4 regions of the Ensifer fredii genome follow, and region 1 is predicted to be linked to each of the others. Evidence: predicted binding sites of a transcription regulator. Region 1 holds the regulator's gene; each other region holds the start of a gene.
What was found. Region 1 encodes PhoB, which activates phosphate uptake and scavenging genes when phosphate is short. Its sites were predicted from a motif close to TGTCATNNANCTGTCAT; they were not measured.
Positions count from the first base shown of each region.

Region 2: a site for PhoB is predicted at 4,988-5,004, ahead of NXT3_RS18795 (DUF2794 domain-containing protein). Genes of this name have one in related genera too.
Region 3: a site for PhoB is predicted at 4,595-4,611, ahead of NXT3_RS00775 (DUF47 domain-containing protein). Genes of this name have one in related genera too.
Region 4: a site for PhoB is predicted at 3,600-3,616, ahead of NXT3_RS10455 (LTA synthase family protein). Genes of this name have one in related genera too.

Region 1 covers NZ_CP024307.1:508,099-515,698, reverse strand. The annotation lists gene apaG (Co2+/Mg2+ efflux facilitator ApaG/CorD) at 1-83, shown strand, start outside; gene NXT3_RS02485 (Hsp33 family molecular chaperone) at 198-1,193, opposite strand; gene argF (ornithine carbamoyltransferase) at 1,598-2,515, opposite strand; gene NXT3_RS02475 (aspartate aminotransferase family protein) at 2,565-3,764, opposite strand; gene NXT3_RS02470 (GcrA family cell cycle regulator) at 4,179-4,697, shown strand; gene phoB (phosphate regulon transcriptional regulator PhoB) at 4,781-5,464, opposite strand; gene phoU (phosphate signaling complex protein PhoU) at 5,510-6,223, opposite strand; gene pstB (phosphate ABC transporter ATP-binding protein PstB) at 6,270-7,085, opposite strand; gene pstA (phosphate ABC transporter permease PstA) at 7,099-7,600, opposite strand, start outside.
Region 2 covers NZ_CP024307.1:3,822,502-3,830,101, reverse strand. The annotation lists gene ccmB (heme exporter protein CcmB) at 1-8, opposite strand, end outside; gene ccmA (heme ABC exporter ATP-binding protein CcmA) at 5-628, opposite strand; gene acnA (aconitate hydratase AcnA) at 898-3,588, shown strand; gene NXT3_RS18805 (DUF1223 domain-containing protein) at 3,802-4,575, shown strand; gene NXT3_RS18795 (DUF2794 domain-containing protein) at 5,025-5,429, shown strand; gene NXT3_RS18790 (GNAT family N-acetyltransferase) at 5,582-6,139, opposite strand; gene NXT3_RS18785 (Bax inhibitor-1/YccA family protein) at 6,257-6,994, opposite strand; gene NXT3_RS18780 (ABC transporter permease) at 7,206-7,600, opposite strand, start outside.
Region 3 covers NZ_CP024307.1:162,149-169,748, reverse strand. The annotation lists gene dnaJ (molecular chaperone DnaJ) at 1-1,075, shown strand, start outside; gene NXT3_RS00790 (DUF2182 domain-containing protein) at 1,245-2,144, opposite strand; gene NXT3_RS00785 (DUF1326 domain-containing protein) at 2,149-2,784, opposite strand; gene NXT3_RS00780 (inorganic phosphate transporter) at 2,924-3,928, opposite strand; gene NXT3_RS00775 (DUF47 domain-containing protein) at 3,928-4,572, opposite strand; gene recF (DNA replication/repair protein RecF) at 4,787-5,911, shown strand; gene moeB (molybdopterin-synthase adenylyltransferase MoeB) at 5,974-6,735, shown strand; gene NXT3_RS00760 (GNAT family N-acetyltransferase) at 6,744-7,214, shown strand; gene NXT3_RS00755 (2-hydroxyacid dehydrogenase) at 7,306-7,600, opposite strand, start outside.
Region 4 covers NZ_CP024307.1:2,109,140-2,116,739, reverse strand. The annotation lists gene NXT3_RS10465 (GFA family protein) at 1-253, shown strand, start outside; gene NXT3_RS10460 (hypothetical protein) at 265-1,164, opposite strand; gene NXT3_RS10455 (LTA synthase family protein) at 1,647-3,566, opposite strand; gene NXT3_RS10450 (NAD+ synthase) at 3,831-5,513, shown strand; gene NXT3_RS10445 (TolB family protein) at 5,517-6,341, shown strand; cobalamin riboswitch at 6,384-6,595, shown strand; gene bluB (5,6-dimethylbenzimidazole synthase) at 6,640-7,401, shown strand; gene NXT3_RS10435 (DUF2865 domain-containing protein) at 7,355-7,600, opposite strand, start outside.

The DNA.
Region 1 (7,600 bases):
AGGCCGAAGACGGAGAGACCTTCAATGTCGCCATCCCCGCCTTCTCGCTCGATTCTCCCGGACTGGTGCGGACGCTGAACTAAAGCCCGTCGCGTTCAAACGTATTCACGCGGCGCGCCTTAGGTCTTTGTTTTTGTGCATGTCGTTATCCCAAAACCGCTGCACACTTTTGGGCGACATGCATTAGCCGCCCGCCTTTATTGAGATCGCACCTCGCTCGCCTCGAAGCGATAGTCGGTGGAGCAGAACTCGCAGGTGACCTTGATCTCGCCGTCCTCGATGCTGTGCTCGATATCCTCCTCGCTCAGTCCCTCCAGGACCTCGCGTATCTTGTCACGCGAGCAGCTGCAGCGATCGTAGACGGCCTGCGGCTGGTAGACGCGCACGCCCCGTTCGTGGAACAGACGATATAGCAGACGCTCGGTGCCGACGGTAGGATCGGTCAGCTCGTCGGAATCGATCGTATCCACCATCACCTTGGCTTCCGCCCAGAGATCGTCTTCCTCGAAGAGCAGGCTGGCGTCGCCGTCATCGCCATCGCCGCCAGGCAGATCCGGCTGGCGCATGCGCTCGGACGCCTCGGGCAGGAACTGCGCCACCATGCCGCCGGCGCGCCAGCGATGCCGCGGCTTGCCGTTTTCGTCCCGGTCGAGCAGTTCGGCGACGGCGAGGCGAACCTTGGTCGGTATCTGTTCCGATTGGCGGAAATAGACCGCAGCGATCTCTTCGAGCGTCGCGCCGTCAAGCGCGACAATGCCCTGGTAGCGCTGGGTATGGGCGCCCTGGTCGATGGTGAAGGCAAGGATGCCGTTGCCGAGCAGTTCGTGCGGCTGCGAGCGGCCGCCCTTCTCGGCGGCGGCAAGCGCTTCCTCGTCGTAGCGCGCATAGGCGCGGACCCGATCCGGGGTGGAGAAATCGGCAACGACGAGATCGACCGGCCCATCGCCCTGGGTCTGGACGATCAGCTTGCCGTCGAACTTGAGCGAGGTACCGAGCAGGACCGTCAGCACGACGGTTTCGGCAACCAGCCGCGCCACCGGCAGCGGGTAGCTGTGCCGCTCGAGGATAGCGTCGAGCATCGGGCCGAGCTGCACGGCTCGGCCACGCACGTCGAGGCCCTCGACCTGGAAGGGAACGACGTGGTCGTCACCGGCAAAATCGAACTCGCCAAGTCCCGGTGCTGTCTCTGTCATCGTTTGCTCCTTGCATGGATCACAGCGGCCAAGCAACCCGCCGTCGCCGTGATCGAACTTCCATCCTGCGGATGCAAGAGCAGCCGCGCACACCCTGCCGTTCGTTGCACCGCTGCGTCTCGATCGAGAGGCGCAACGTTCGCATGACACCGTGCATTGCTCGTGACATCGAGAGCGCCGATCGACGCACTCCGTCTCTAACTGCCGCTTATCCTATTTGATCCCGGCATGGACCGATTTGTCCAGCAGGCAAGCGCGGCTCCGGAAGCGCCCCGTATGCGGCGGATCCGCTGAAACGCGCTGTGGCGAGAAACGGCGCAGCGGCCGAACTCTCCCGCACATCGCCTAGATCGTGTCACCGCTCTCCGATTTCAATAGCCCGGCCTGGCCCTCGAACGGTCCCGTCAGACGGCACCCAGGCACCAGGCGAGGATCGACTTCTGCGCGTGCAGCCGGTTCTCGGCCTCGTCGAAGACGACCGACTGCGGGCCGTCGATGACCTCGTCGGTGACTTCCTCGCCGCGATGCGCCGGCAGGCAATGCATGAACAAGGCCTCCGGGGCCGCGTGCTTCATCAGCGCCGCGTTCACCTGATAGGGCTGGAAGACGTTGTGCCCGCGGGCGCGATGCTCCTGGTTCATCGACACCCAGGTGTCGGTGACAACGCAGTGCGCGCCGGCAACCGCCTGCTCCGCCTCATGGCAGAGCAGGATTTCGCCGCCATTGTTACGCGCCCAGTTCAGGAACTTGTCCTGCGGCTCGGAGCCGAGCGGCACGGCCATGTTCATCCGGTAGCCGAAGCGCGCCGAGCCTTCGATCAACGAGTGAAGCACGTTGTTGCCGTCACCCGCCCAGGCGATCGTCTTTCCCTTGACCGGCCCGCGATGCTCCTCGAAGGTCATGATGTCCGCCATGATCTGGCAGGGATGCGTGTCGTCGGTCAGCCCGTTGATGACCGGAACGGTGGCGTGCTCGGCCAATTCCAGAAGCCGGCGATGATCGGTCGTGCGGATCATGATGGCGTCGACATAGCGCGACAGCACCTTGGCCGTGTCGCCGATCGCCTCGGCGCGGCCGAGCTGCATTTCGGTCCCCGACAGGAACAGCGTCTCGCCGCCGAGCTGCCGCATGCCGACATCGAAGGAAACGCGGGTGCGGGTCGACGGCTTTTCGAAGATCATCGCCAGCATCTTGCCGGCAAGCGGTTTCTCGGCGGTTCCGGCCTTGGTCGCCGTCTTTCGTGCGCGGGCATCGTCGATGATCGTGCGCAGGTCGGTCGCGGTCATTGCCGAGAGATCGAGAAAATGTCTGGTGGCAGTCATAATGCTGTAGTTCCTGTCATAAACCGGTAATCGACCGTCCGTCGCGACCTCAGGCCGCGGCCGTTCCGCTCTTGGCGCGCACCGCCTCGGCGGCACGCTCGAGTCGTGCCAGCCCCTCGCGCGCTTCGGCGGGCGTGGTGATCAACGGCGGCAACAGCCGCAGCACGTTCTCACCGGCCGGCACGGCAAGCAGCTTCTCGGCGCGGATCGCCTTCAGGAAGTCGGCGGAAGGCACCTTTGCCTTGATGCCGAGCATCAGGCCGTCGCCGCGGATCTCCTCGATCACGTCGGGGAAGCGATCCTTGAGCGAGGCAAGCCCCTGGCGGAACACCAATCCCACGTCGCTGACATTCTCCAGGAAACCATCGGCCAGGACGACATCGAGCACCGCATTGCCGACCGCCATCGCCAGCGGATTGCCGCCGTAGGTGGAGCCGTGGGTGCCGGCCACCATGCCGGCCGCCGCCGCTTCCGTTGCCAGGCAGGCGCCGAGAGGGAAGCCGCCGCCGATGCCCTTGGCGACGGCCATGATGTCCGGCTTGATGCCCGACCATTCATGCGCGAAGAGCTTGCCTGTGCGGCCGACGCCGCACTGGACCTCGTCGAGGATCAACAGCAGCCCGAACTCGTCGCAGAGCGCGCGCAGTTCCTGCATGAATTCTTTCGAAGCGAGGCGAATGCCGCCCTCGCCCTGGATCGGCTCGACCAGGATTGCAGCGGTCTCGTCGTTGATCGCGGTCTTGACGGCGGCGATGTCGCCGAACGGCACCTGATAGAAGCCCGGAGCCTTCGGCCCGAACCCTTCGATGTATTTCTGCTGGCCGCCGGCGGCAATCGTCGCGATGGTGCGGCCGTGGAAGGCGCCTTCGAAGGTGATGATGTGGAACCGCTCCGGATGGCCCTTGGCGAAATGGTAGCGGCGCGCCGTCTTGATCGCACATTCGAGCGCTTCCGCACCGGAATTGGTGAAGAACACTCGATCGGCGAAGGTGACCGCCGTCAGCCGCTGCGCCAGGCTCTCCTGGCCGGGAACATCGTAGAGATTGGACACATGCCAGAGCTTCTCCGCCTGCGCTTTCAGCGCTTCGACGAGATGAGGATGGGCATGGCCGAGCGAATTAACCGCGACGCCGGCTGCAAAGTCGAGATAGCGGGTGCCGTCTTCGGCAATCAGCCAGACGCCCTCGCCTCGCTCGAAACGCAACGGCGCACGCAGATAGGTGTCGTAGAGCGGCGGTGTTGCGGCCATGATCAGCATCTCCTTCGTCATCGGCATCGCTGTCGGACGTATCGGCCCGACAAAAATCAAAAATGCCGCCTTTCGGCGGCGCAGGCACTATTCCCATATCGCGGCGCAATGTCAACAAAACCAAGGCTTGCAACAGTCGCGCCGGCCCGGATTCCGCACCGCGAAAAAATCCCGATGCGGGGCTTGCAAAAATGCAACTATCCGACAGCAAGTTGGGGAAAACTGCGAAATCGATTCGGCGCGATTCCGGCGACTCTTGCCACGGAGTCACCCGGCCGGTAGGTTAATATTCAATTACTAGACGCATGCGGCGGACCTAGTCACCAAAATAGTTATCGCGTTGTAACTCCGGGGCTTTTCCGGAGAACGGTGATGGATTCTGCCATCCCAACGCCGAGAACGGGGAGTGCAGACATGAACTGGACGGACGAGCGGGTTGAGAAGCTGAAGAAGCTATGGTCCGAGGGCCTAAGCGCGAGCCAGATCGCGGCGCAGCTGGGAGGCGTCAGCCGTAACGCGGTGATCGGCAAGGTTCATCGGTTGAGCCTGCCAGGCCGCGCCAAGGCCGGCGGAGCGACAGCGGCGGCTCGTCCCAAGCGGACGACCTCGGCGCCCCGCGCCCCGAACTACGCGGCACGCGCCGTGACCCGGACGGTTACCCGCGCTGCCGGCACGGCCGTGCTCAAGGAAGAGGTCGCCGTCGATCTGGTGGCGGAGCAGGATCTCGCACTCGACACCAACATTGTCGTGCCGATGTCGCGCCGGCTGGAACTCACCCAGCTGACCGAGCGGACCTGCAAATGGCCGATCGGCGACCCGCTCAAGGAAGAATTCCACTTCTGCGGCAACGACTCGCCGGAATCCTCCCCCTATTGCAGCTACCACGCTCGCCTCGCCTACCAGCCCTCGGCCGAGCGGCGCCGCGCGCGCTGATCGGTCGGAGCAATAACAAGGACGCATGAAGGGGCCCGTCGGGCCCCTTATCACTTTGGAACGCCGGAAAAGCAGCGCAAGCGTCAGCTTTCCAACGAATAGCCGGCGCCGCGCACCGTCCTGATCACATCGGGCATATTGGAGAAATTCAGAGCCTTGCGCAGCCGGCCGACATGGACGTCGACCGTTCGCTCGTCGACATAGATGTCGTGCCCCCAGACGCCGTCGAGCAGCTGCGAGCGGGAGAAGACGCGGCCTGGCGAGGCCATCAGGAACTCCAGGAGCCGGAACTCCGTCGGGCCGAGCCTCACTTCGCGGGTGCGACGATGCACGCGATGGGTTTCGCGGTCGAGCTCTATGTCGCCGCAGCGAAGCACCGTCGACAGCACTTCAGGCTTCGCCCGCCGGAGCATCGCCTTGACCCGCGCCATCAGCTCCGGCGTCGAGAACGGCTTGACGACGTAGTCGTCGGCACCGGTCGCAAGGCCTCGCACCCGCTCGCTTTCCTCGCCGCGCGCCGTCAGCATGATGATCGGCAGCCGCTCGGTCTCCGGGCGCTGTCGGAGACGGCGGCAAAGCTCGATGCCGGAGACGCCGGGCAGCATCCAGTCGAGGATGAGAAGGTCGGGCAAGCGCTCCTGCAGGCGGATCTCCGCTTCGTCGCCGCGAAAGATCGTATCGACCTCGAAGCCCTCAGCCTCGAGATTGTAGCGCAGCAGCACGCTGAGCGCTTCCTCGTCCTCGACAACGGCTATCTTCGGCAACATTCAGTTACGACTCCTTGCCTAGATTCATGATTGGCGGGTGTCCCCTCAGTCGGTGACGGATCCGAGCGTTGACGTCATGTCGTCCTTCGGCCGCTCGCCCTGCGGCTGGGCGCCCGTCGCCATGTAGTAGATGGTTTCGGCGATATTGGTGGCGTGGTCGCCGATACGCTCGATGTTCTTGGCGCAGAAAAGGAGATGCGTGCAGGGGGTGATGTTGCGCGGATCCTCCATCATGTAGGTCAACAGCTCGCGGAACAACGAGGTGTAAATCGCGTCGATCTCCTCGTCGCGTTCGCGGATGCTGTTTGCCTTCTCCGGCGAACGCGAGGCGTAAACGTCGAGGACCTCCTTGAGCTGGATCAGGGCGAGTTCGGCGAGGTGCTCGAGACCGCGCGCCAGCTTGCGCGGAATGCCGGAGCCGGCAACCGCGATGACGCGCTTGGCAGTGTTCTTGCCGAGGTCGCCGACGCGCTCGAGATCGGCGGCGATCCGGATCGACCCCATGATCTCGCGGAGATCCGCGGCCATCGGCTGTCGCTTGGCGATGGTGACGATCGCCTTTTCGCCGATCTGGCGCTCGGCGTCGTCCAAGATTGCATCGTCGGAAATGACCTTCTGGGCGAGCGCCAGATCGGAATTCACCAGAGCCCGGACTGAATCCGCCACCATCTGCTCGGCCTGGCCGCCCATCTCCGAGATCCGGCGCGTCAGATATTTAAGCTCTTCGTCGAAGGCTGTCGTTATGTGGGGGTGAGACATCTACGGTTCCTCGAGGGCGCACTCTTCGCGGTGGGTTTTCGGGCGATCAGCCGAAGCGGCCCATGATGTAATCCTGGGTGCGCTGGTCGTCCGGATTGGTGAACATCTTGTCGGTGTCGTTCTCCTCGACAAGATTGCCGAGGTGGAACATGGCGGTGCGCTGCGAGACGCGGGCCGCCTGCTGCATCGAGTGGGTCACGATGACGATGGTGAAATTGGCGCGCAGCTCGTGAATGAGCTCTTCGACCTTGGCCGTGGCGATCGGGTCGAGGGCCGAGCAGGGCTCGTCCATGAGAATCACTTCCGGGCTGACGGCAACGGCGCGGGCGATGCAGAGGCGCTGTTGCTGGCCGCCGGAAAGACCCGTCCCCGGCTCCTGCAGGCGGTCCTTCACCTCATTCCACAGGCCCGCCTTCTGCAGGCTCGTTTCGACGATCTCATCGAAATCGGCCTTCGTGCGGGCCAGGCCGTGGATGCGCGGCCCGTAGGAAACATTCTCATAGATCGACTTTGGGAACGGATTGGGCTTCTGGAAGACCATGCCGACGCGGGCGCGCAGTTCCACCACGTCGATCGACGGATCGTAGATGTCGTCCTCGTCGAGGGTAATCCGGCCGGTGACCCGGCAATTCTCGATCGTGTCGTTCATGCGGTTGAGCGTCCGCAGGAAGGTCGACTTGCCGCATCCGGAAGGGCCGATGAGCGCCGTCACGGTATTCTCGCGGATATTCAGGTTGACGTCGAAGAGCGCGCGCTTCTCGCCGTAATAGACCGACACATCCTTGCCGATCATCTTCAAGGGCACCGTGTTCATTTTCTGGTCCAGAGCCTTTTCGACTGCAGCTTCCGACATGATGTTCATAGTCCTTACCCCACTACCAGCGACGCTCAAAGCGACGCCGCAACAGAATTGCGCCGAGGTTCATGATGACGAGGAAGATCAGCAGGATGATGATCGCCCCCGAGGTACGCTCGACGAAGGCGCGCTCAGCCTCGTTCGCCCACATGTAGATCTGCACGGGGAGCGCCGTGGACGGTTCGAGCGGCGAGCCCGGATAGTCGACGACGAAGGCGACCATGCCGATCAGGAGCAGCGGCGCCGTCTCGCCGAGGGCGTGCGCCAGGCCGATGATCGTGCCGGTCAGGATGCCGGGCATGGCAAGCGGCAGCACATGGTGGAAGATCGTCTGCATCTTCGAGGCGCCGAGGCCGAGCGCGGCGGAGCGGATCGACGGCGGCACGGCCTTCAGCGCGGCGCGCGTCGCGATGATGATCGTCGGTAGCGTCATCAGGGTCAGCACGAATCCACCGACGAGGGCCGCCGAGCGCGGCATGCCGGCGAAATTCACGAAGACGGCGAGACCGAGAAGGCCGTAG
Region 2 (7,600 bases), 650 kb from region 1:
GACATCAATGCGAAAACCCCGTCATCTGCAAGGTCTTCGACTGCCCGATCCCCAGCGCCTGGTGGGTGGCGGCGATGACGATGCCGCCACGCTCGAGATGGCTCGTGACCAGCCCGGCAAAGAGCCTGTCTGCGCCGGCATCGAGTGCGGCGGTCGGTTCGTCGAGAATCCAGATCGGTCGATAGGCGACGAGCAGCTTCGCCATCGCCATCCGCCGCTGCTGCCCGGCGGAAAGATAGCCGAAGGGCAGATGGGTAATGTCGGCGAGGCCGACGGCGGCTGCCGCCGCGGCAAGATCGAGGCCGGAGCCGCCCGGCGAATTGCCGAGAAAACGCTGCCAGAAGGAAAGATTTTCCTCGACCGTCAATTCCCGCTTCATCGCATTGCGGTGGCCGAGATAGTGGCTGAGCTCGTGCGGATGCTCGAAACCGGCAGGTCCGTCCTTGAGCGATATTCTCCCCGTTTCGGCACGAAGAAGACCCGCAAGAACGCGCAGCAGGGTCGACTTTCCAGAGCCGTTCGGCCCCGTCACCACGAGCGCCTCCGCGGCTGCAAGCGAAAAGGAAATATAGTTGAAAATCAAGTCTTCGCCTCGCCTCGCACTCAAACCCTCAACCAGCAGGCGCATCGATCTTAAGCTTTCCTTGACGCTCTTTTTTGCAGAGCAAAAAAAGTTCCGATTGGACCTTGGTTGGTCTGGCACGAATTGGAGAAATTATCTATAAGGCGGCCAACACGCCAGCGGTCGGCGTGAATTTCATCCAAGCGCCGAACATGGAATGACATTCCACGTACGGACAGCGGAAATGGCCGCACCCGCATCCCATTTCGCGCTTCACAGGCGCTCGGGCGTTCGTACGTCAGCTTTTGGCGATCAGACGGAACGGGGTATTTCCAGTGTCCAAATCCCTAGACAGCTTTAATTGTCGCTCCACGCTCACGGTCAACGGCGTGGATTATGTCTATTACAGCCTGCCGAAAGCGGAAGCGAACGGCCTCGCCGGTGTCTCCAAGCTTCCCTATTCGATGAAGGTGCTGCTGGAAAACCTGCTGCGCAACGAGGACGACCGCTCGGTCACCAAGAAGGACATTGAAAACGTCGCCGCATGGCTCAGCGACAAGGGCACTGCGGAAAACGAAATCGCCTACCGTCCGGCGCGCGTGCTGATGCAGGACTTCACCGGCGTCCCGGCCGTCGTCGACCTCGCGGCGATGCGCGACGCCATGGTGTCTCTCGGCGGCGACCCGGAGAAGATCAACCCGCTCGTTCCCGTCGACCTCGTCATCGACCACTCGGTCATCGTCGATGAATTCGGCACGCCGCAGGCCTTTGCCAAGAACGTCGAACTCGAATATCAGCGCAACGGCGAGCGCTACCGCTTCCTGAAATGGGGCCAGCAGGCGTTCAAGAACTTCCGCGTCGTGCCGCCCGGCACCGGCATCTGTCACCAGGTCAATCTGGAATATCTCGGCCAGACGGTCTGGACCCGCGAAGAGAACGGCGAAATCACCGCCTATCCGGATACCTGCGTCGGCACCGACAGCCACACCACGATGATCAACGGCCTCGGCGTGCTCGGCTGGGGCGTCGGCGGCATCGAAGCGGAAGCAGCGATGCTCGGTCAGCCGGTCTCGATGCTGCTGCCGGAAGTCATCGGCTTCAAACTCACCGGCAAGCTCAAGGAAGGCGTGACGGCAACCGACCTGGTGCTGACCGTCGTGCAGATGCTGCGCAAGAAGGGCGTCGTCTCGAAATTCGTCGAATTCTTCGGCCCGGGCCTCGACAACATGACGCTCGCCGACCGCGCCACCATCGGCAACATGGGTCCGGAATACGGCGCCACCTGCGGCTTCTTCCCGGTCGACGCCGAAACGATCAACTACCTGACGATGTCCGGTCGTGAAGAACAGCGCATCGCGCTGGTCGAAGCCTATTCCAAGGCTCAAGGGATGTGGCGCGAGGGCGACGGTTCGGACCTCGTCTTCACCGACACGCTGGAACTCGACCTCGGCGACGTCGTGCCGTCGATGGCCGGCCCGAAGCGCCCCGAGGGCCGCATCGCGCTTGAAAACATCGCCTCCGGCTTTGCCGTCGCGCTCGAAAACGACTACAAGAAGCCCGGTCAGCTTTCGAACCGCTATGCCGTCGAAGGCACGGATTTCGACATAGGCCATGGCGACGTCGCGATCGCGGCAATCACCTCCTGCACCAACACCTCGAACCCGTCGGTGCTGATCGCCGCAGGCCTGCTTGCCCGCAACGCGGTCGCCAAGGGCCTGAAGACCAAGCCTTGGGTGAAGACATCGCTGGCGCCCGGATCGCAGGTTGTCGGCGAATATCTGGCGAAGTCCGGCCTGCAGAAGGACCTCGATGCGCTGGGCTTCAATCTCGTCGGCTTCGGCTGCACCACCTGCATCGGCAACTCCGGCCCGCTGCCGGCGCCGATCTCGAAGACGATCAACGACAAGGGCCTGATTGCCGCCGGCGTTCTTTCCGGCAACCGCAACTTTGAAGGCCGCATCTCGCCGGACGTCCAGGCAAACTACCTCGCCTCGCCGCCGCTTGTGGTCGCCTACGCACTCGCCGGCACGGTCCAGAAGGACCTCACCAAGGAGCCGATCGGCGAAGACAAGGACGGCAAGCCGGTCTACCTGAAGGATATCTGGCCGACCTCGCAGGAAATCCAGGAGTTCATCTTCAAATACGTGACCCGCGAACTTTACGCGACCAAATACGCGGACGTCTTCAAGGGCGACGAAAACTGGCAGGCCGTCCAGGTTCCGGCCGGGCAGACCTATGCCTGGGACGAGGCCTCGACCTATGTGCAGAACCCGCCCTATTTCGTGGGCATGGGCAAGAGGGGCGCCGGTATTTCCGACATCAAGGGCGCCCGCGTCCTCGGCCTCTTCGGCGACAAGATCACCACCGACCACATTTCCCCGGCCGGTTCGATCAAGGCCGCCTCACCGGCAGGCTCCTACCTGCTCGGCCATGGCGTGACCGTTGCCGACTTCAACCAGTACGGCACGCGCCGCGGCAACCATGAAGTGATGATGCGCGGCACCTTCGCCAATATCCGTATCCGCAACCACATGCTCGGCCCGAACGGCAAAGAAGGTGGCTACACCATCCACTATCCGTCCAAGGAAGAGATGTCGATCTACGATGCGGCCATGCAGTACAAGGAAGAGGGCGTTCCGCTCGTCATCTTCGCCGGCGTCGAATACGGCAACGGCTCCTCGCGCGACTGGGCGGCCAAGGGCACCAACCTTCTCGGCGTCAAGGCCGTGATCGCCCAGTCCTTCGAACGCATCCACCGCTCGAATCTCGTCGGCATGGGCGTCATCCCCTTCGTCTTCGAAGAGGGCACGACCTGGGATTCGCTGGGCCTGAAGGGCGATGAGGTCGTCACGATCGACAACCTCGCCAATGTCCAGCCGCGCGAAAGGCGCGTCGCCAAGATCTCCTATGGCGACGGTTCGGTGAAGGAAGTGCCGCTCATCTGCCGTATCGACACGCTGGACGAGGTCACCTACGTCAATAATGGCGGCATCCTGCAGACGGTTCTGCGCGATCTCGCGGCCTGAACCGGCCGTCCGCATTCTGCTTCAACGATCTGGCCGGGGCATCAGCCGATGCCCCGGCTCTTTTTTTGCGCTAACTGCCGCCGCTTATGTCCGTCGACGTTTTCCCCAGCCTGCCCGCAGGTCACTCCAACGTGACTTTCTGTTGAAACCGGCCCGTCGTATGTAATGTACTCCCCTGATGGAAGCGCCCGCCCGACAAATACAAGTGACGCCATGACTTTCGCCTTGCTGCCAATGCTCCGCCGCCTGGCCCTGACCATGGGCCTGCTCGGTGCCATCAGCGGCACGGCGGCGGCCGACGACGGCAAGGCGTTCAAGGGTGTGGTCGAGCTTTTCACCAGCCAGGGCTGTTCGTCCTGTCCGCCCGCCGACGCCGCCTTGAAGGCGCTTATCGACGAGGGCGAGGTCGTGGCACTCGCCTATCACGTCGATTACTGGAACTATCTCGGCTGGGCCGACACGCTTGCCACCAAGGAAAACACCGAGCGGCAGTATGCCTATGCCCGCATGCTCGGCCGCAGTGGCGTCTACACGCCACAGGTGGTTCTGAACGGCCGCGATCACGTGAACGGCTCCGACCTCCAGGCGGTCAAGTCCCGGCTGGCGACGATGAGCGCCGGCGGCGGCGGGCTCGCCGTGGCGGTCGATGCCACGATCGGCGGCGAGGAAATCTCCATCAAGGTCGGCGCCGGTGAGGGCAAGGCGAATGTCGTCGTCGTCTATTTCGACCGGGCCCGGGAGGTCAAAGTCGAAAGAGGCGAGAACAAGGGCAAAGAAATCGCCTATTGGCACGCGGTCAAGGATATCCAGACCATCGGCATGTGGGACGGCAAGCCCGCCCAGTTCACGCTCCCCGCCTCGGTGCTGATCGAGGGGCGCGGCAATAGCGGCTGCGCCATCCTGCTGCAATCGATGAAGGATGCGGAAACGCCGGGCCCGATCATCGGCGCCGCAACCCTTCTCGCCGGCCCGCAAGGCAAGCTGTAGCGACGCGAAGGGCTCCGGTCAGGAGTTTGCCCCTTGTCTGCTCGTGTAGGGACGTAAGCGGGTGCGGCATCGTCCCTTCGCCCCGCTTGCGGGAAGAAGGTGGCGGCAGCCGGATGAGGGGCAGATGCGAGCGCACGCGCCGAATTCGAGGCGGAGGGATGGTTCGGCCCGGCAGCATCGAGGGGCTGGGGCTGAGGGTTCGAAGTTACCGGACCGAACCGGTCATGTCTGCGTTTGGAAACCTCCCGCAGCATGACAACCTGTCCGGACATACGGTGGCAACGACTCGTCCGGCAGCGGTCGGAGTTTTGCGGTGAATTGGGGCGGCGATTTGACTGAATTGCGGCAAGGGCAAGAATTGCCCGCCTTGCCAACAGCTTCCGGCTTGCTTTTCGTCTTTCGTCAGGCACACTGTCATGGTCCTGTCACATCAGAAGGCCGAATTGCCGATGACCGATCAATCGGATTTGCCGGAGGGCGAAGCGCGTCACCAGGGCCAGACCACATCGAATGTGGTCGTCGATTTTCACGAATACAAGCAAGCCAAAAACCCCCCGCCAGTCACCTTCCACCGCCGTGAGCTGGACCTCGTTCTGAGACTCTACGGCCGCATGGTCGGTGAGGGCGAATGGCGCGACTACGCGATCGACCATTTGAAGGACCGTGCCGTGTTCTCGGTGTTCAAGCGCGCCGGGGAAGTCCCGCTCTACCGCATCGAGAAGAACCCCAAACTCGCCGCCAAACAGGGTGCCTACAGCGTGCTGAACGCTCAAGGCACGATCCTGAAGCGCGGCCACGAGCTGGCACAGGTCCTCAAAGTCTTCGACAAGGTGCTGAAGCTCGTCGAGACATAACGCAGCGTCTCCATTTGGAATTGCCCCTCATCCGCCTCCCGGCACCTTCTCCCCGCAAGCGGGGCGAAGGACTATGCCGCGCCGGCTCCAGTCCCTCTACCCGCGTACGGGGAGAGGGTTAGTCCTCGGGTTTAACCCGAGGAGAGGGGCAATCAGCTCCGGTAAAGCGTATCCGGATAGGCGCCCTCGGCGGGCAGGGTGTCCATTCCCTCGCCGAGAGGAAGCTGCATGATCGCGGTATCCAGCCAGCGCCCATGCTTGAAGCCGGTTGCCTTCATCGTTCCCTGATGCTCGAAGCCGACGGCGCGATGAACGGCGATCGAGGAGGGATGGGCGCCGCCGATCACCGCCGCCATCTGGCGAAAACCGAGCGCGGTGCACCGCTTGACGAGCTCCTCGAGCAGCGCCCTGCCGATGCCTTGGCCGCGCGATTCCGGCGCCAGATAGATCGAATCCTCCACCAGGAACCGATAGGCGGTCCGGGTGCGGAAGGCCGACGCATAGGCGTAGCCGAGCACGCTGCCCTGCTCGTCCGCGGCGACGATATAGGGATAGCCGCTGCCGGTGATCGTCGAAAAGCGCAGCGCCATCTCCGCCTCGGAGGGCGGCGTCACCTCGTAGGTCGCGACACCGTTTAGGACCGACTCGCGGTAGATCTCGGTGATGGCGGGAAGATCGGCGGCGACGGCGTCGCGAAGCGTGAAGGTCATGGGCGATTTTTCGTTGTTGTGACTGCTGCAGCATTCGCATGAAGCGGCCGGACCGATCAAGATTCGGCGCAACAAAAAAGGCGGCCGAAGCCGCCTTCTTCGTCAATCCAGTCCCGACTACTCGTTCTTGTTGCCCAGGAACTGCAGCAGGAACATGAACAGGTTGATGAAGTCGAGGTAGAGCGTCAGCGCGCCCATGATAGCCTTGCGGCCGGCAACCGCGACGTCATCGGCCTCGAAGTACATTTCCTTGATCTTCTGCGTGTCGTAGGCGGTCAGGCCGGCGAAGACCAGAACACCGATCACGGAGATCGCGAAGCCGAGGGCCGACGAAGCAAGGAAGATGTTGACGATCGACGCGATGATCAGGCCGAACAGGCCCATGATCAGGAATGTGCCGAAGCCCGACAGATCCTTTTTCGTCGTGTAGCCGTAGAGCGACAGGGCGCCAAACGAGGCGGCCGTCACGAAGAACGTCTGCACGATGCTCTGGCCGGTGAAGACCAGGAAGATCGAGGACAACGAAAGGCCCATCAGCGCCGCGTAGATCCAGAACGTCGTCTGGGCGGCGGAAACGCTCATAGAGTTGATGCGGAAGCTCATGAAGAAGACCAGCGCAAGCGGTGCCAGCATCACGACCCACTTCAGCGGCGAGGCGTAGATGAGCTGGGCGAATGCCGGATTGGAGACGGCAAGCGCATAGGTCCCGTAAGCTGCCACGCCGGTGATCGCCAGCCCCAGGGCCATCAGGTTGTAGACCTTCAGCATGTAAGCGCGAAGGCCTTCATCGATCACGGCACCCGCCTGAGCGCCGGCGGGCGACATTCGGGTTTGGTAGTTTCTCAGATCAGCCATTGTTTCCTCTTTAAGCCCCGGTTGGAATTACGGTGTCGGGCGGCGGGTGTCTGTGCCAGCTCACGCCCAGGCGCCGCTGCGGGGCTCCAGCATGCCTGTGGATAAATATGATGGTGAAAGCCGCGCCGCACAAGACCCGGCCGGGCCTGAATCGAGCAAAGCCGGGCTTCTGGGCGATCAAACACGGGTGATTAACGGTTAATCGCCACCGCTACAGTTCGCGTAGGACCGGCGCGGCCTTCTGCCCGAGGATGCGCCAGGTCCCGGCAAGGCCGATGCCGACCGTCACGACGAGGGCAACGGCGATCGTAGCGAAGGCCACGTCCGGCAGGAAATTCGACGGCAGCGTCATGATGCGGCTGACGACGAACCAGGCCGCAACTCCGCCTGCCAGGAGCGCGAAGACGGCGGTGGCCACGCCGAGAATAAAATATTCGTAGCTGAAGGCGCGGATCAAGGTTCCCCGGGTGGCGCCGAGGGTCTTCAGCACCACCGCGTCGTGGATGCGTGCCCGGTTTCCGGCGGCAAGCGCGCCGGCGAGCACCAGCACGGATGCGATCAACGCCACGGCGGCCGCGGCGCGGATTGCCGTCGCAAGCTGCCCGA
Region 3 (7,600 bases), 350 kb from region 1:
CGCTTTCCGTAAACTGGCGATGAAATATCACCCGGACCGCAATCCCGGGGACCAGGAAGCGGAAAAATCCTTCAAGGAAATCAACGAGGCCTATGAGACGCTGAAGGACCCGCAGAAGCGGGCCGCCTACGACCGATACGGCCACGCCGCCTTCGAGCAGGGGGGCATGGGAGCCGGATTCGGCAATGGCTTTGCCGGCGGCGGCGCCGGCGGCTTCTCGGACATTTTCGAAGACATCTTCGGCGAGATGATGGGTGGCCGGCAGCGTCGCTCTTCAGGCGGCCGCGAACGCGGTGCCGATCTCCGCTACAATATGGAGATCACCCTCGAGGAGGCGTTTTCCGGCAAGACGGCGCAGATCCGCGTGCCGACTTCGGTCACCTGCGACGTCTGCACCGGTTCCGGTGCGAAGCCGGGCACCAGCCCGAAGACCTGCGCCACTTGTCAGGGCTCAGGCCGCATCCGCGCCGCCCAGGGCTTCTTCTCGATCGAACGCACCTGCCCGACCTGCGGCGGCCGCGGCCAGACGATCACCGATCCCTGCACGAAATGCCATGGCCAGGGCCGGGTCACCGAGGAGCGCACGCTGTCGGTCAACATTCCGACCGGCATCGAGGACGGCACCCGCATCCGCCTTTCCGGCGAGGGCGAAGCCGGCCTGCGCGGCGGCCCGTCCGGCGACCTCTATATTTTCCTGTCGGTCAAGCCGCATGAGTTCTACCAACGGGACGGGGCGGATCTCTACTGCAGCGTGCCGATCTCGATGACGACGGCCGCCCTCGGCGGCAAGTTCGACGTCACCACTCTCGACGGCACGAAATCGCGCGTCACCGTGCCGGAGGGAACCCAGGCCGGCAAGCAGTTCCGCCTGAAGGGCAAGGGCATGCCGGTGCTGCGCTCCAACCAGACGGGCGACCTTTATATCCAGATCCAGATCGAGACGCCGCAGAAGCTCACCAAGCGCCAGCGCGAATTGCTGCAGGAGTTCGAGCAGATCTCGTCGAAGGAAAATAATCCGCAATCGGCGGGCTTCTTCTCTCGCATGAAGGATTTCTTCGATACGCTGAGCGATTAGTTCGCCTCTCACATTTGCCCCTCTCCTCGGGTTTAACCCGGGGACTAGCCCTCTCCCGTCATGACGGGGAGAGGGGACTGGAGGGCGCGGTTTACCCCTTCTCCCCATCAAAATGGGAGAAGGTCGCGGCAGCGGGATGAGGGGCGCCACACACAACACACACCCACTCTCACATGGCAGCGGCAGGCCAGCCCAGCACCGCAGCCAATTGCCAGATACCAGAGATCACAAGCGCCGAACCGGCAATCCGCGACAGGATGCGCCCGGCCAGCAGCAGCTTTTCGGCCAGCACGAAGACAGCGATCGCGGCGATCCATAAGACATTCATGACGCCGCCGACGAACAGGAGGCCCATCAGCGCCCAGCAGCAGCCGACGCAATAGAGACCGTGGCGGAAGCCCAGCTTCACGGCGCCGCCCGGATCGCTTCGGAAGCCGCCGTGCCGCTGCAGGAAAACGATCGGCGCCTGGCATTGGGTCAGGCAGGCGTCCTTGAGCGGCGTCCATTGGTAAAGGCCCGCGACGACCAGCACAATGCCGCTGAAGAGACGACTGGCGCTTGCGAGCGCCGGGGTCAGCAGGATGCCTTCGATCAGCCATTGCCCGAGCGTAGCGACCAGCGCAAAGCCGGCCCAGGCGGCGAGATAGCCGCCGGTGAAGTAGCCAGCCGAAGCGAAAGGCTTGCCGTCGCGTAGGCTCTGCCGTCCGACACGGGCATAGAGAAGGATCATCGGCGACGCCGAAGGAAGCATCATGCCGACCATCATCACCACCCACATGGTCAAGGTGATGCCGGCCTCGACGGTGCCCCAGGGACGTGGCGATATCCCCAGCACCGAGTCGAGCGGACCGGCGCTCGTCCCGCCTCCCATGTCCATGTCCATATCCATGTCCATGCCGGGTTCCATGGGCATGGCTCCGTCGCCACCCGCCGCCGGCATCGGCATGCCGTCCATCCCGGCGGCCAGCCACAGGATGTAGATCCAGGCGATCGCTGCCAGAGCGGCGATCGCCGCCGCGACGATCGCCCGGTCGCGGCGCAACAGGGCTTCGAGCGTGGTGTCGGTCATGGTGTCAATGCACCACGCCGCGTTCGGTCATATGGATCCTGGCGAAATGGGCGTGCGAGTCCGCTAGCGAGAGCGGCAGGACACCGGTCGTGTCGGCCCAGCCCCGCCCCATCTCGCAGGTGTCGTACTCGAACCCGTTCGGCAGGTTGAGGCGGGCGCGATGCGAATCGCCGGTCACCGGATTGAGGATCGGCTCGCCGCGCGCCTCCATCCATCCCGGTACGCGGACGCGCGCCGTCCGCTTCTCGATGTCGACCTCGAAGTCGATCGGCGCGAAGACCGGATCGTGGAACGTCTCGAAGGTCGTCGAGAACACCTGGAAGAAGGTCGCACCGGGTTCGGTGTCCTGGCCGCTCATGATGCGCAGCAGCGCCTCGCGCTGGGCGTCCGAGGCGCGCTCGTCGACGATCGGCACGACTTCGCCCCTGCCCTCGTGGATGGCACCCGGCCAGGCGACGATCATCCCGCACCTCAGGCCGTCGAGTCGCGTATCGCCGTGATGGCCTTCCTCGATCTCGATCACCCCCACGGCGCTGCAATGCCCTTGCGTCGGCAGGGCATTGAACTGGCAGGGGCAGCCATAGGCGCAATTGCAATGAATGAATTCGCGGCCCTTGATCGTCCATTTGACGTCCGTCATCGTCCCCTCCAGAGACAATTCCTCAGGCTACGAATATATACACCCCGCCGGAAATACTGCCAATGTCGCGGCGGCCCCCGAGCGCCGACCATTTCGGGGCGAGTCGGTCAGTACCTGTGCTGGCGGCTGCGCGCGCTCTCTAGCCGACGAGGTCGACCGCGTAATAGGAGAGGGCCGAAATCAGCGCGGCGGCGGGCATTGTTATCACCCAGGCGACGACGATGTTTCCGGCAATCCCCCAGCGCACGGCCGAGACGCGCCGGGCCGACCCGACGCCGATGATGGCGCCGGTGATCGTGTGCGTTGTCGAGACCGGAATGCCGAGCCAGGTCGCTGCAAACAGCGTGATGGCGCCACCGGTCTCGGCACAGAAACCCTGCATCGGATTGAGCTTTGTGATCTTCGATCCCATGGTGTGGACGATCCTCCAGCCGCCGAACAGCGTACCGAGCGCGATCGCCGCCTGGCAGGTGATGACCACCCAAAAGGGCACATGGAATTCCGGCCCGAGATAGCCCTGCGAAAACAGGAGCACGGCGATGATGCCCATCGTCTTCTGGGCATCATTGCCGCCATGGCCGAGCGAATAGAGCGAGGCCGAAACGAATTGCAGGCCGCGGAACGTGCTGTCGACGGCAAACGGTGTCTGGCGCACGAACAGCCAGGAGACGATCAGCACCAGCAGGAGAGCGAGCACGAAGCCGATGCCGGGCGACATGACGATGGCGCCGGCGGTCTTCAGGAGGCCGGACCAGACGATGGAGCTGAAGCCGGCCTTTGCGAGGCCCGCGCCGACAAGGCCGCCGACGAGGGCATGCGAGGAACTCGACGGGATGCCGAAGACCCATGTCAGGATGTTCCAGGCGATGGCGCCGATCAATGCCGCAAAGATGACCTGCGGCGTAACGATGCCGGGATTGATGATCCCCTTCCCGAGCGTCTCGGCCACGTGCAGGCCGAAAAACAAAAAGGCGATGAAGTTGAAGAAAGCCGCCCACATGACGGCATATTGCGGCCGCAGCACCCGCGTCGACACGATCGTTGCGATCGAATTCGCCGCATCGTGCAATCCGTTCAGAAAGTCGAAGAACAGGGCGACTCCGATGAGGCCCACAAGCAGCGGGAAGGCGAGTGTGGCGTCCATCAGACGTTCTCGATCACGATGCCGCTGATCTCGTTGGCAACATCCTCGAAGCGGTCGACGACCTTCTCCAGCTCGCCAAAGATTTCGCTGCCGATGATATAGGCCATGGGATTGGTGCTGCCATGGCGCTTGAAGAGGTCCTTCAGGCCCTGCTCATGCAGCTCGTCGGAACGGCCTTCGACGCGGGTGACCTCTTCTGCGATCGTGCTCAGGCGATGCGCATTGACGCCGATCCGGTTGAGGAGCGGAATGGCCTCGGCGACAAGGTGGGCAGCCTCGACGACTGCGGCGCCCATCGCCTGCATGCCGGGATCGAAGCTCTGCTGCTCGTAGAGCCGGATGGTCTTCACCGTCTTGTGCATCATGTCGATCGCATCGTCCATCGACTGGATGAGATCCTTGATGTCGCCGCGGTCGAAGGGTGTGATGAAGCTGCGGCGCACAGCGAGCAGGACCTCCCGGGTGATCCCGTCGGCCTCGTCCTCGAGCTGGACGATGCGGTCGCAATGACGTTCGATGTCCGGTCCGCCGGCGAGCAACGCCTTCAGCGCCTCCGCCGCCTCCAAGACGGTGCGCGAGTGCTGCTCGAAGAGATCGAAGAACCGGTCTTCACGGGGGAGGAGCTTGCGAAACAGGCCGAGCATCAGCGATCCATACGTTGTCGATTGTCATGCCGCTGTCATATTGTACCTGCACGCCCGTGAAAAGTTCCGAAGCTGCGGAAAAACGGGGCTTTCCCACAGCGGTTTGGCGCAGGGCCCGGCCACGTGACCGGTCCACGCCTCGGGCGAGAGCCTTTCGGCTTGCCTCGGCCGGGCTTTCGTCCTACCTGACAGGCACGTCGAACGCGGACCCGCAATGCCCCATAAGGTCTATCTCAGCCGCCTGAAACTCAGTGATTTTCGCAACTACGCGGCGCTGTCGCTCGAGCTCGACCAGCGCCATGTGGTGCTGACCGGCGAGAACGGCGCGGGCAAGACCAACCTTATGGAGGCGATCTCCTTTCTCTCGCCGGGGCGGGGGCTGCGTCGCGCGGCTTATGCGGATGTCGCCCGGGTGGGCGCGGCGGACGGTTTTTCGGTTTTCGCGGCGGTCCAGGGCATGGACGGGCCGGTGGAGATCGGCACGGGCACGGCGGGTGCGGAGGAAGGGCAGTCGCGCCGCCTGAGGCTCAACGGCACGCCGGCCCGCACCGTCGACGAACTCACCGACCATCTGCGCGTGTTGTGGCTGACGCCGGCGATGGACGGGCTGTTCACCGGTCCATCCTCGGATCGGCGGCGGTTTCTCGACCGGCTGGTGCTGTCGCTCGATCCCGAGCATGGCCGGCGCGCCAGCGAGTTCGACCGAGCGATGCGCAGCCGCAACCGGCTGCTCTCGGAATTCCGGCCGGATCCCGCCTGGCTGACCGCGATCGAGCGCGAAATGGCAGGCTTGGGCGTCTCGATGGCGCTTGCGCGGCTGGAAATGCTTGGGCTTTTGACGGCACTTGTGGAACGCAGCCAAGGCGGCGGCAGCTTCCCGTCCGCCGGTCTTTCGCTTGCCGGCTTTCTCGACGATTGTCACGGCCTGCCCGCCTACGACCTCGAAGAACGCTATCTCTCGATGCTCAGCGACGGCCGCATCCGCGATGCGGCGGCGGGGCGAACGCTCGAAGGGCCTCACCGCAGCGATCTCCTGATTCGCCACCGGGAAAAGGACATGGAGGCGGAACGCTGCTCGACCGGCGAGCAGAAGGCGCTGCTCGTCGGGCTCGTGCTCGCCCATGCGCGGCTCGTCGGCGACCTGACCGGGCACGCGCCGGTGCTGCTGCTCGACGAGATCGCCGCCCATCTCGATCAGGGGCGGCGGGCGGCTCTCTTCGACCGCGTCGACGAGCTCGGCGGTCAGGCCTTCATGACCGGGACGGACCGGGCGATGTTCGAGGCGCTCGGCGGACGGGCCTGCCATCTGACGGTTGCAAACGGCCGCGTTTCGGAGTGACATCCGCCTGCTCCATGGCGTGCTTTAAAAAAAGGCGCCGACAGGCATCCACGGAGACGGACATGACCGCAGCAGCACTCGACTCATCGGAAATCGCCCGTTACGCGCGCCATATCGTGCTCCCTGAGATCGGCGGCGCCGGACAGCAGAAGCTGAAGGCCGCGCGCGTGCTGGTCATCGGCGCCGGCGGGCTCGGCGCCCCGGTGCTGCAATATCTCGCCGCGGCTGGCGTCGGCCGGCTCGGCATCGTCGACGATGACGCCGTGTCGCTGTCCAACCTGCAGCGCCAGGTCATCCACGCCACCGGCGATGTCGGCCGGCCGAAGGTCGAAAGCGCCGCCGCCGCAATTGCCAATCTCAACCCGCATGTGGAAGTCGCGCCGCACGCGTTGCGCCTCGCATCCGAAAATGCAGAGGCGATCTTCCAGCAATACGACCTCGTCGTCGACGGTTCGGACAATTTCGATACGCGCTACCTCGCGGCCGATGCGGCGGAGGCGGCGCGCCTTCCGCTCGTCACCGGCGCGGTCGGGCGGTTCGACGGTTCCGTCACCGTGTTGAAGCCTTACGAGGCGGATGCCGGCGGGCACCCCAATCCGTCTTATCGCGATCTCTTCCCGACGCCGCCTCCGCCGGGCGCGGTGCCGGCCTGCGCCGAAGCCGGCGTGGTCGGAGCGCTGACCGGCGTCATCGGCACGCTTCAGGCGATGGAAGCGATCAAGCTCATCACCGGCATCGGCGAGCCGCTTATCGGCCGGCTGCTGCTCTATGACGGCCTCGCCGCCACTTTCAACACGATCCGCTACCGGCGCGGCCGGGCTTGAGCGACGGAATGGAAACGCTCCGCCTCGACCCGGGCTTCGATCGCTACGAGGAGCTCCTGGCGCTGATCCTGAAATCCTTTGCCTCCATGGACGGGCGGATCGATCCGCCCTCCTCCGCCCATGCGCTGACGGTCGAGTCCCTGCGCCAAAAATCGAGGGACGAGGTCGGTTTCGTCGTCGCCAACGGCGCCGATCTTCTTGGCTGCGTGTTCTTGAAGCCCGAACCGGACTGCCTCTATATCGGCAAGCTCGCCATCGATCCCGGCCATCAGGGCAAAGGTCTCGGCCGACAGCTGCTTACCGCCGCGGAGGAGACCGCCCGAAGCCTCGGACTGCCGGCGCTGAGGCTCCAGACGCGGATCGAACTCACCGAAAATCACGCCACCTTCGCGGCCTGGGGCTTCGTTGAGACCGGCCGCTCCGCCCATCCGGGCTTCACCCGCCCGACATCGATCGAGATGCGGAAGATGCTGCGATAAGGGCGGCGTCCCGTATTGCCGCTCCCCACAACGATCCCCTTGTGGGGAGGCGTTGCGCGGCGGCTGCACCCGAAAACACCCGATAGCCGCCTCAATCCCGCCCCGGCAGCACCCGGTCCGGCGGGCGGTGGCCGTCGAAGAAGGTGCGGATGTTGATCACCACCTTGTCGCCCATGTCGATGCGGCCTTCGAGCGTCGCCGAGCTCATATGCGGCAAGAGAACGACCTTGCCCTCGCCGGCAAGCCGGATGAGCTTGGGATTGACGGCCGGTTCGTTCTCGAAGACATCGAGGCCGGCCCCTGCGATCTTGCCCTCCCGCAGGCTCTTGATCATCGCCGTCTCGTCGATCACGTCGCCGCGGGCGGTGTTGACGATGTAGCTGTCT
Region 4 (7,600 bases), 1.6 Mb from region 1:
CCACATGGAGGTCCAAGGCGCAGACCAGATCACCTGGTACCGCTCCAGCACGAGCGCGAAGCGCGGCTTTTGCCGTCACTGCGGCTCGGCGCTGTTCTGGAAGGCGGACGGGCTCGACTATACCTCTATCCTCGCAGGGACGTTCGACGGGCCGACCGGTCTCGAGCCCGGCTATCATATTTTTTGCGCCGACAAGGGTGATTTCTACGACATCCACGACGACCTGCCGCGCTTTGCGGAAGCGTCACAGTAACGCGCTCGCCCTCAGGGATATGCGACCACGGACTGATCGAAGGCATCCGCCAGCGCTTCGAACTTGACTGCTTCCCAGGAGGCGTATTCCTCGATGAGCCGGCTGCTCAACCAGAACCGGCCGCGTGCGCCATCGTCTCCCTTGCCGATGAAATCGGCCGCTTCTGCGCGCGCGAACAGCCGGCGAATATGGGTGTTCGAGATCAGATAACGTTCGGCAAGTCTCGCAAGGCTGACGTCTACCCAGACCTTGCCGTGGACGGCGAGAGTGGGCGGGCGCGCCATCAGGTCGTCGAGGATCACCCCGCCGGATTCCGACCATACGAAGATCGCCACGCTTTCCGGGGGCTGCGTCCATCTCGGGTCCGAGAGCAGCCGCCTGGCGACACGGGGCTGCGCGCGCTCGAAGATGCCGGGATCCGTCTCGAGGCGTCTGACGCGCGATCCGCCGTCCAATAAATCGAGTGTGCTCATCTGCGTCTTGAACCAGAGCCGCATGGCGTTTTCGCTGATTTCCGTCGGCTCGAGGGGACGCGTTCTTTTCGTGCGACCGCCATTTGCCGGGCGGAGCAGTTTGTAGGCTACGAGTTCGGCGAGGAAGGCCGTCGCCGTGTTCCGGCTGGCAGCGCCCGTTTCGCGCATGACTTTCAGCAATCGCGCTGCGGTGATGCCGGAATCGGCGTCGTTCGGGTCGCGCTCCAGGTGTAAGGCATAGGCGGCTTGCGTCAGCATCCATCTCTGGTGGGCTGCCACGAGGCGCGCGATGCGCGGAAACAGGTCGTTCATGGAAATCAGGGTACGCGCGCCCGCTTGCAAGACCTCAAGAAATTGAGGGTTTTGCACGAGAGCGTCCACCGTAAAGGTGGGCGGAGTCTTCCGTCCGGCTTCTTCCGTCCCAGCAAGCCGCTGCATCTGTTGCGTGTGCTCCAGATTTCTCCACGCACCGAATGCTCGCTTACCCCGTGCCCCGGCGCAATCAACATAAAATCTCACCTTGGCCTAAACGCGCAAGTACGCCGTTTGGGTTCACGTAAATTTTAGGGGAATTTGCGGCGCCGATGCCACCGGCGGGTGAAGAGCCGTGGCTGCTATAGTTTGGTATGACTAACGGCTTGGCCGGTAAGCTCAGGATTCGTGCGGACATAGCAGCGTCTCCGCAGAATCTTGAAGTTAATTTCTGGCATCCGTACAGCTGTACGATGCGCGAAAATGGTTAAAGCATCGTATCTGTTGTCATTTTAGCGGAGTCTGACTTGCGCAAAAGTTGATTCTGTCTTGTTTCGGATCGGCCTGCATCCAATCGGAACCCGGCGAGAATTGGGGCGCGGATAGTCAAATACGCAATTGGCCCGGCGGGGACACCGGGCCAATGAGTGCGTTCGCAGACGATCCGCTTATAAGCCGGCGCTAAAAAGTTCGGCGTGCGACTTAAAGAAGCGCTCGGTGCTATAGCGCTTGCCGAACATCATGTCGTGCTGGAGGAAGCGGTAGTCGCGCAGCGTCACCGGAATCTTCGGCTGGCGCAGCCAGTTCTCCAAGCCCTTGCCGTTCTTGCGGATCAGCAAATAGCGGTCGAGAACGCGGAAGTGGTCGTGAACCTTACCGAGGAAACCCGTGTAGTAGGGGTGCTCATAGCCCGCCTGCTTCAGGATCTGGTAAGAAAGAAAAGCCGGGCTGATGCTGCCGATATCCTTTTGCGCACCGGTCTTGTTCGACCAGACGACAAGCGGCGTTTCGTGCTGCGCCTTCATCTGGTCCTTCGAGCCCTTGCGTTCCGCCGTCACGTCTTTCATGTAGCCGGTGCTGGTGTAGACGGTGTTGAGCGGCGGCAGGTGGTCGCCGAAGAGAACGATGATCGTCTCGCGATCCCGCTGCTTCGCCCACTCCATGAGCATTTTCAGGCTGTCGTCGGCCTCCTTGATCCCTTGAGCGTAGGTGGCAAGCACCTGCCGGTCGCTTTCCGGGAGGTCGCCCTCGACCTTGATGGTGTTCTTCGCGTAGCGGTTCGGCTCGTAGGGCCCATGGCCCTGCAGCGTCACGGCAAAGAAGAAGAAGGGATCGTCCATCGCGTCGGCCTGGCGGATGATCTCCTTTGTCAGCGATTCATCCGAAGCGAAAATTCCGCGCTTCTGCATCGCCGGCAGGTTCTCTTCGGAGCGGAAGGTATCGAAGCCGAAGGCCTTGTAGACGGCGGTGCGGTTCCAGAACCAGCCCTGGAACGGGTGGATGGCGCGCGACACATAGCCTTCGCCGCGGAAGAAGGTTGCGAGCGACGGGATCGGATTGCGGATATATTGCTGGTATGGAATGCTGCCATAGGGCAAGAAGGCATTCGAAAAGCCGGTCAGCGCTTCGAACTCGACATTGGCCGTCATGCCGCCGAATTCGGGCGAGAAGACGTTGCCGCCCTGGAGTTCGCGGATCGTCGGCATCGGATCGGGCGTCAGCTTGACCTTGGGCAGACGCGTCGGATCCCAGAAGGATTCGCTCATCAGCACGATGACGTCCGGCTTGCCGCGATGCGTCGTTCCGGCGGGCAGCGGCTTTACGGGAATTCGGCCGATCGCATCGGCCATGTAGCCGGGCGGAGCGCTCACATTGGCCATCGGCAGGTTGATCGCGAAGGCGAGCACGAAGCCGTTGTGGCGGTAGTTCTCGGTCTGGTCCCACATGATCGGAATGACGCGCAACCGGTCACGGACCCAGGAGAACTGGTTGTAGTCCATGATGTTCCAGAAGGCGACGAGCAGCGGCAGGGCGAAGACGACCCGTGCGAGACGCTCCCGGCTGGTCAGCTTCGGAAAGTTCCGCCAGGCGTAGCGCAGCAGCAGGGCGATGGCGATGACGGTTGCCAGTATTCCGAGAACGACACCGACTGCGGTCCATGGCCGATCCTTCACCAGCACCGGCATCAGCTCCATGATCTGACGGCCGAACAGAAAATCGGTGGGATAGAGCGGGTCGGACAGGAAGACTTGCTTCTGCTGGCAGATAAATGCCGGGATGATGGCGAGCGGCGCCACCACGAGCGCGCCCTTGTGCTCACGGCCAAACAGCGCGTCGAGCGCCAGCATGACGAGGAAGAAGACTGCGACCGTCGTCCAGGCCGGCCGCATTGGATCGATGAAATAGGCGATCGTTTCGGAGCCTGACTGGCGCACGATGAACTCGACCGCAAAGACGATCGTCGCGGCAAGCGAAAGCGAAAACAGCGCGCTGCGGGTGCCCGCCAGGGTCTTTGCGTGTCTGACGGAAAAGCCCGGCCTTTCGACATAGACCTGAGGACCTCTCGCGGCGGAATCGATACTGGCCACAACTTCTCCAATTTCACAAAACTTTCGTTCAACTGTCATACGACCGTCATCTTGAACGGGGGATGAATGGCGAAACGGCTTTGATGATCCTCAGGTTCCCGCTGTGGCGACGGGTCCCTGTCGCGTCACTAACGGCCGGGAACAACAGGATTTTTCAGATTTTTTCTAAGCATTGCGATTGGGAGGGGTTTTTTTGCCCCCTGATGCGTTAAGTACAAGCCTTAAGCTGGATGCATTCGCCGAGGAAACACCGACAGGCCTGCCATGACCCCACAGAAAGCCGCACCTTCGACGCTACGGATCGCCGTAGCCCAGCTCAATCCGACCGTCGGCGATATCGCCGGCAACCTGGCCAAGGCGCGCGAAGCGCGGGCCGACGCCGCGCGCCAGGGCGCCGACCTGGTGCTGTTCACCGAGCTTTTCATTTCCGGCTATCCGCCTGAAGACCTGGTGCTGAAACCGGCCTTCCTGAAGGCGTGCCTGCGCGCCGTCGAGAACCTCGCCGCAGAGACGGCGGATGGAGGGCCGGGAGTGATCATCGGCTTCCCCCGTCAAGCCTCCGCGCAGCGGCACAATTCGGTGGCCGTCCTGGACGGGGGCAAGATCATCGCCGTCCGTGACAAGGTGGATCTGCCGAATTACGGCGAGTTCGACGAAAAGCGGGTGTTCGATCAAGGCGAGATGCCCGGTCCGGTGAATTTCCGCGGCATTCGCATCGGGGTTCCGATCTGCGAAGACATTTGGGGAGAGCTCGGCGTCTGCGAGACGCTCGAGGAAAGCGGCGCCGAAATCCTGCTTTCTCCGAACGGTTCGCCCTACTACCGCGGTAAAGTTGATGTCCGTCACCAGATCGTGCTGAAGCAGGTGATAGAGACCGGCTTGCCGATGATCTATGCCAATCAGCTCGGCGGGCAGGACGAACTGGTCTTCGACGGCGCGAGCTTCGGCTTCAATGCCGATCGCTCGCTCGCCTTCCAGATGAGCCAGTTCGAGGAGGCGCTCGCGATCTCCGAATGGACGAGGGGTGACGACGGCTGGGTCTCACACAACGGACTCCGGTCTCGCCTGCCGGAATGCGAGGAGGCGGACTATCGCGCCTGCATGTTGGGGCTGCGCGACTACGTCAACAAGAACGGCTTCAAGAACGTCGTCCTCGGCCTGTCGGGCGGCATCGACTCGGCGATCTGCGCGGCGCTCGCCGTGGACGCGCTCGGCGAGGAGCGGGTTCGCACGATCATGCTGCCCTATCGCTATACGTCGCGGGAATCGCTGAAGGACGCCGAGGCCTGTGCCAAGGCGCTCGGCTGCCATTATGACGTCGTTGCGATCGAGGAGCCCGTCGAAGGCTTTCTCAATGCTCTCGCCGACACGTTCGAGGGGACCGAATCCGGGATCACCGAGGAGAACCTGCAGAGCCGCACGCGCGGCACGATCCTGATGGCGATCTCCAACAAGTTCGGCTCGATGGTGGTGACCACCGGCAACAAATCGGAAATGTCGGTCGGCTACGCGACGCTCTACGGCGACATGAACGGCGGCTTTAACCCGATCAAGGACCTTTACAAGATGCAGGTCTATGCACTGTCGCGCTGGCGCAATGGCGCTGTGCCGCCCGGAGCACTCGGCCCCTCCGGCGAGGTCATCCCGCTGAACATCATCGACAAGGCGCCCTCGGCCGAACTGCGGCCCAACCAGACCGACCAGGACTCGCTGCCGCCCTATCCGGTCCTCGACGACATTCTCGAGTGCCTGGTGGAGAAGGAACTGAGTACCGAGGAAATCGTCGCCCGCGGGCATGACGAGGCCACGGTGCATCGGATCGAACACCTGCTCTACATCGCCGAATACAAGCGGCGGCAGTCGGCTCCCGGGGTCAAGATCACCAAGAAGAATTTCGGCCGGGACCGGCGCTATCCGATCACCAACCGTTTCCGCGACCGAGGGTAGATCATGCGCAGTTCGGTGGAGATTTTCGATATTGCCACCGGCGAGACGCAAGTCGTCTGGCAGACGGAGCGGCTGGTCGAGGCGCCGAACTGGTCGCCGGACGGCAAATCACTGATCATCAACGGCGACGGCAGGCTCTATCGGCTTGCCTTTGACGGTTCCGAGCCCGTGGAAATCGACACGGGCTTTGCCGGGCAATGCAACAACGATCACGGCATTTCGCCGGACGGGAAAACGCTGGCGATCAGCGACAAGACCGAATTCGGCAAGTCGGCGATCTATCTGCTGCCGGCCGAGGGCGGCACGCCGCGACTGGTGACACGCAACCTGCCGTCCTATTGGCACGGCTGGTCCCCGGATGGGAAAACGTTGACCTATTGCGGGATCCGCGACCAGATCTTCGACATCTACACGATTTCGGTCGATGGCGGAGAGGAGCGGCGCCTGACGCATGGCGAGGGCCGCAACGACGGCCCGGACTGGTCGCCGGACGGTGCGTGGATCTATTTCAATTCGAGCCGCACCGGCCGCATGCAGATCTGGCGGGTGAGGCCGGACGGCAGCGATGTCCAGCGCATCACCGACAGCCCTTATGGTGACTGGTTCCCGCACCCGTCGCCGGACGGCGGGCATCTGCTGGTGCTGTCCTATGACGGCGAGGTCTTCGACCATCCGCGCGATCTCGATGTGCGGCTTCGGCTGATGGATCCGGAAGGCAGCAATGCGCGTGTCCTCTTCGAACTCTTCGGCGGGCAGGGGACGATGAACGTTCCGAACTGGTCGCCCAACGGCGATGCCTTCGCCTTCGTGCGTTATCGGCCGGCTTGAGCAGGGCGCGGCGCCCCCGCCTTGCGTTTCGCCGGCGGCTGTGCCCATATGCGGCCGTCAGGTGCCCGCTTGCTGCGGGAGAATCGGGAAGCCGGTAGAATTCCGGCACGTGCCCAACGCTGTGACGGTGACGTCTGCGCCAAAAGAGTTCTGAGTATTTTCAGAGCTTTGCCACTGGTTCCTGATGCGATCTGGGAAGGTGGCGCAGCCGAGTGATCCGAAGTCAGAAGACCGGCCTGGCGAGATAGACCGGCCCCGCGCGGACGGCGGGAGGTTGCGCATTGTTGGGGATCGAACGATGCTGCCTGACCCGAACGGCTGCCTTGCGGCGGCCGGTGCCTTTTCGCCGGACGAGCGCGCCGCCGTCTATCGTGCCATCGAGACGCGCCGCGACGTGCGCGACGAGTTCCTGCCCGAACCGCTGCCCGAACCGCTGATCGCCCGCCTGCTCGAAGCGGCGCATCGTGCCCCGTCCGTCGGCTTCATGCAGCCGTGGAACTTCGTGCTCGTACGGCGAATCGAGACGCGGGAGAGGGTCTGGCAGGCTTTCCAGCGCGCCAATGAGGAGGCAGCCGGAATGTTTTCGGGCGAGGCGCAGGCGAAATACCGGTCACTCAAGCTCGAGGGCATACGCAAGGCGCCGCTCGGCATTTGCGTGACCTGCGACCGGACCCGCGGCGGCGCCGTCGTGCTCGGCCGCACGCACAATTCGCAAATGGACGTGTATTCGACGGTTTGCGCGGTGCAGAATCTTTGGCTCGCGGCGCGGTCCGAAGGCGTCGGCGTCGGTTGGGTCAGCATTTTCCACGAGAACGAGGTCAAAGATATCCTCGGAATTCCGGAGCACATCGAAATCGTCGCCTGGCTGTGCCTTGGCTATGTCGATCGCCTCTACCAGCAGCCGGAATTGGCGGTGAAGGGCTGGCGGCAACGCTTGCCGCTCGAGGACCTCGTTTTCGACGAAGGATGGGGCGTCCGCGACAGCCTCGTAACGACCGCCCAAAGGGAAGGTGTCACTCGTTTTGCAGCGGCTGGTAACGCGATCCCCGAGGGTTCTTGAGATCGATCGCGCTCTCTTCCTGTGGCAGGAAGGCAGGACCGACAACCCGGACCTTGCTGCTCTTCGGATCATAGGGGCGCTCTTCCACGGGCTTTGCCCCCGCTGGTCCGAAGGCTGGTGCAGACGGCCCCTCGATCGTCACGACGGAAGGGCTGACCACCGAAAGCTTGGTTCCCGAGGTGGTGCTTTTGTTCTGATC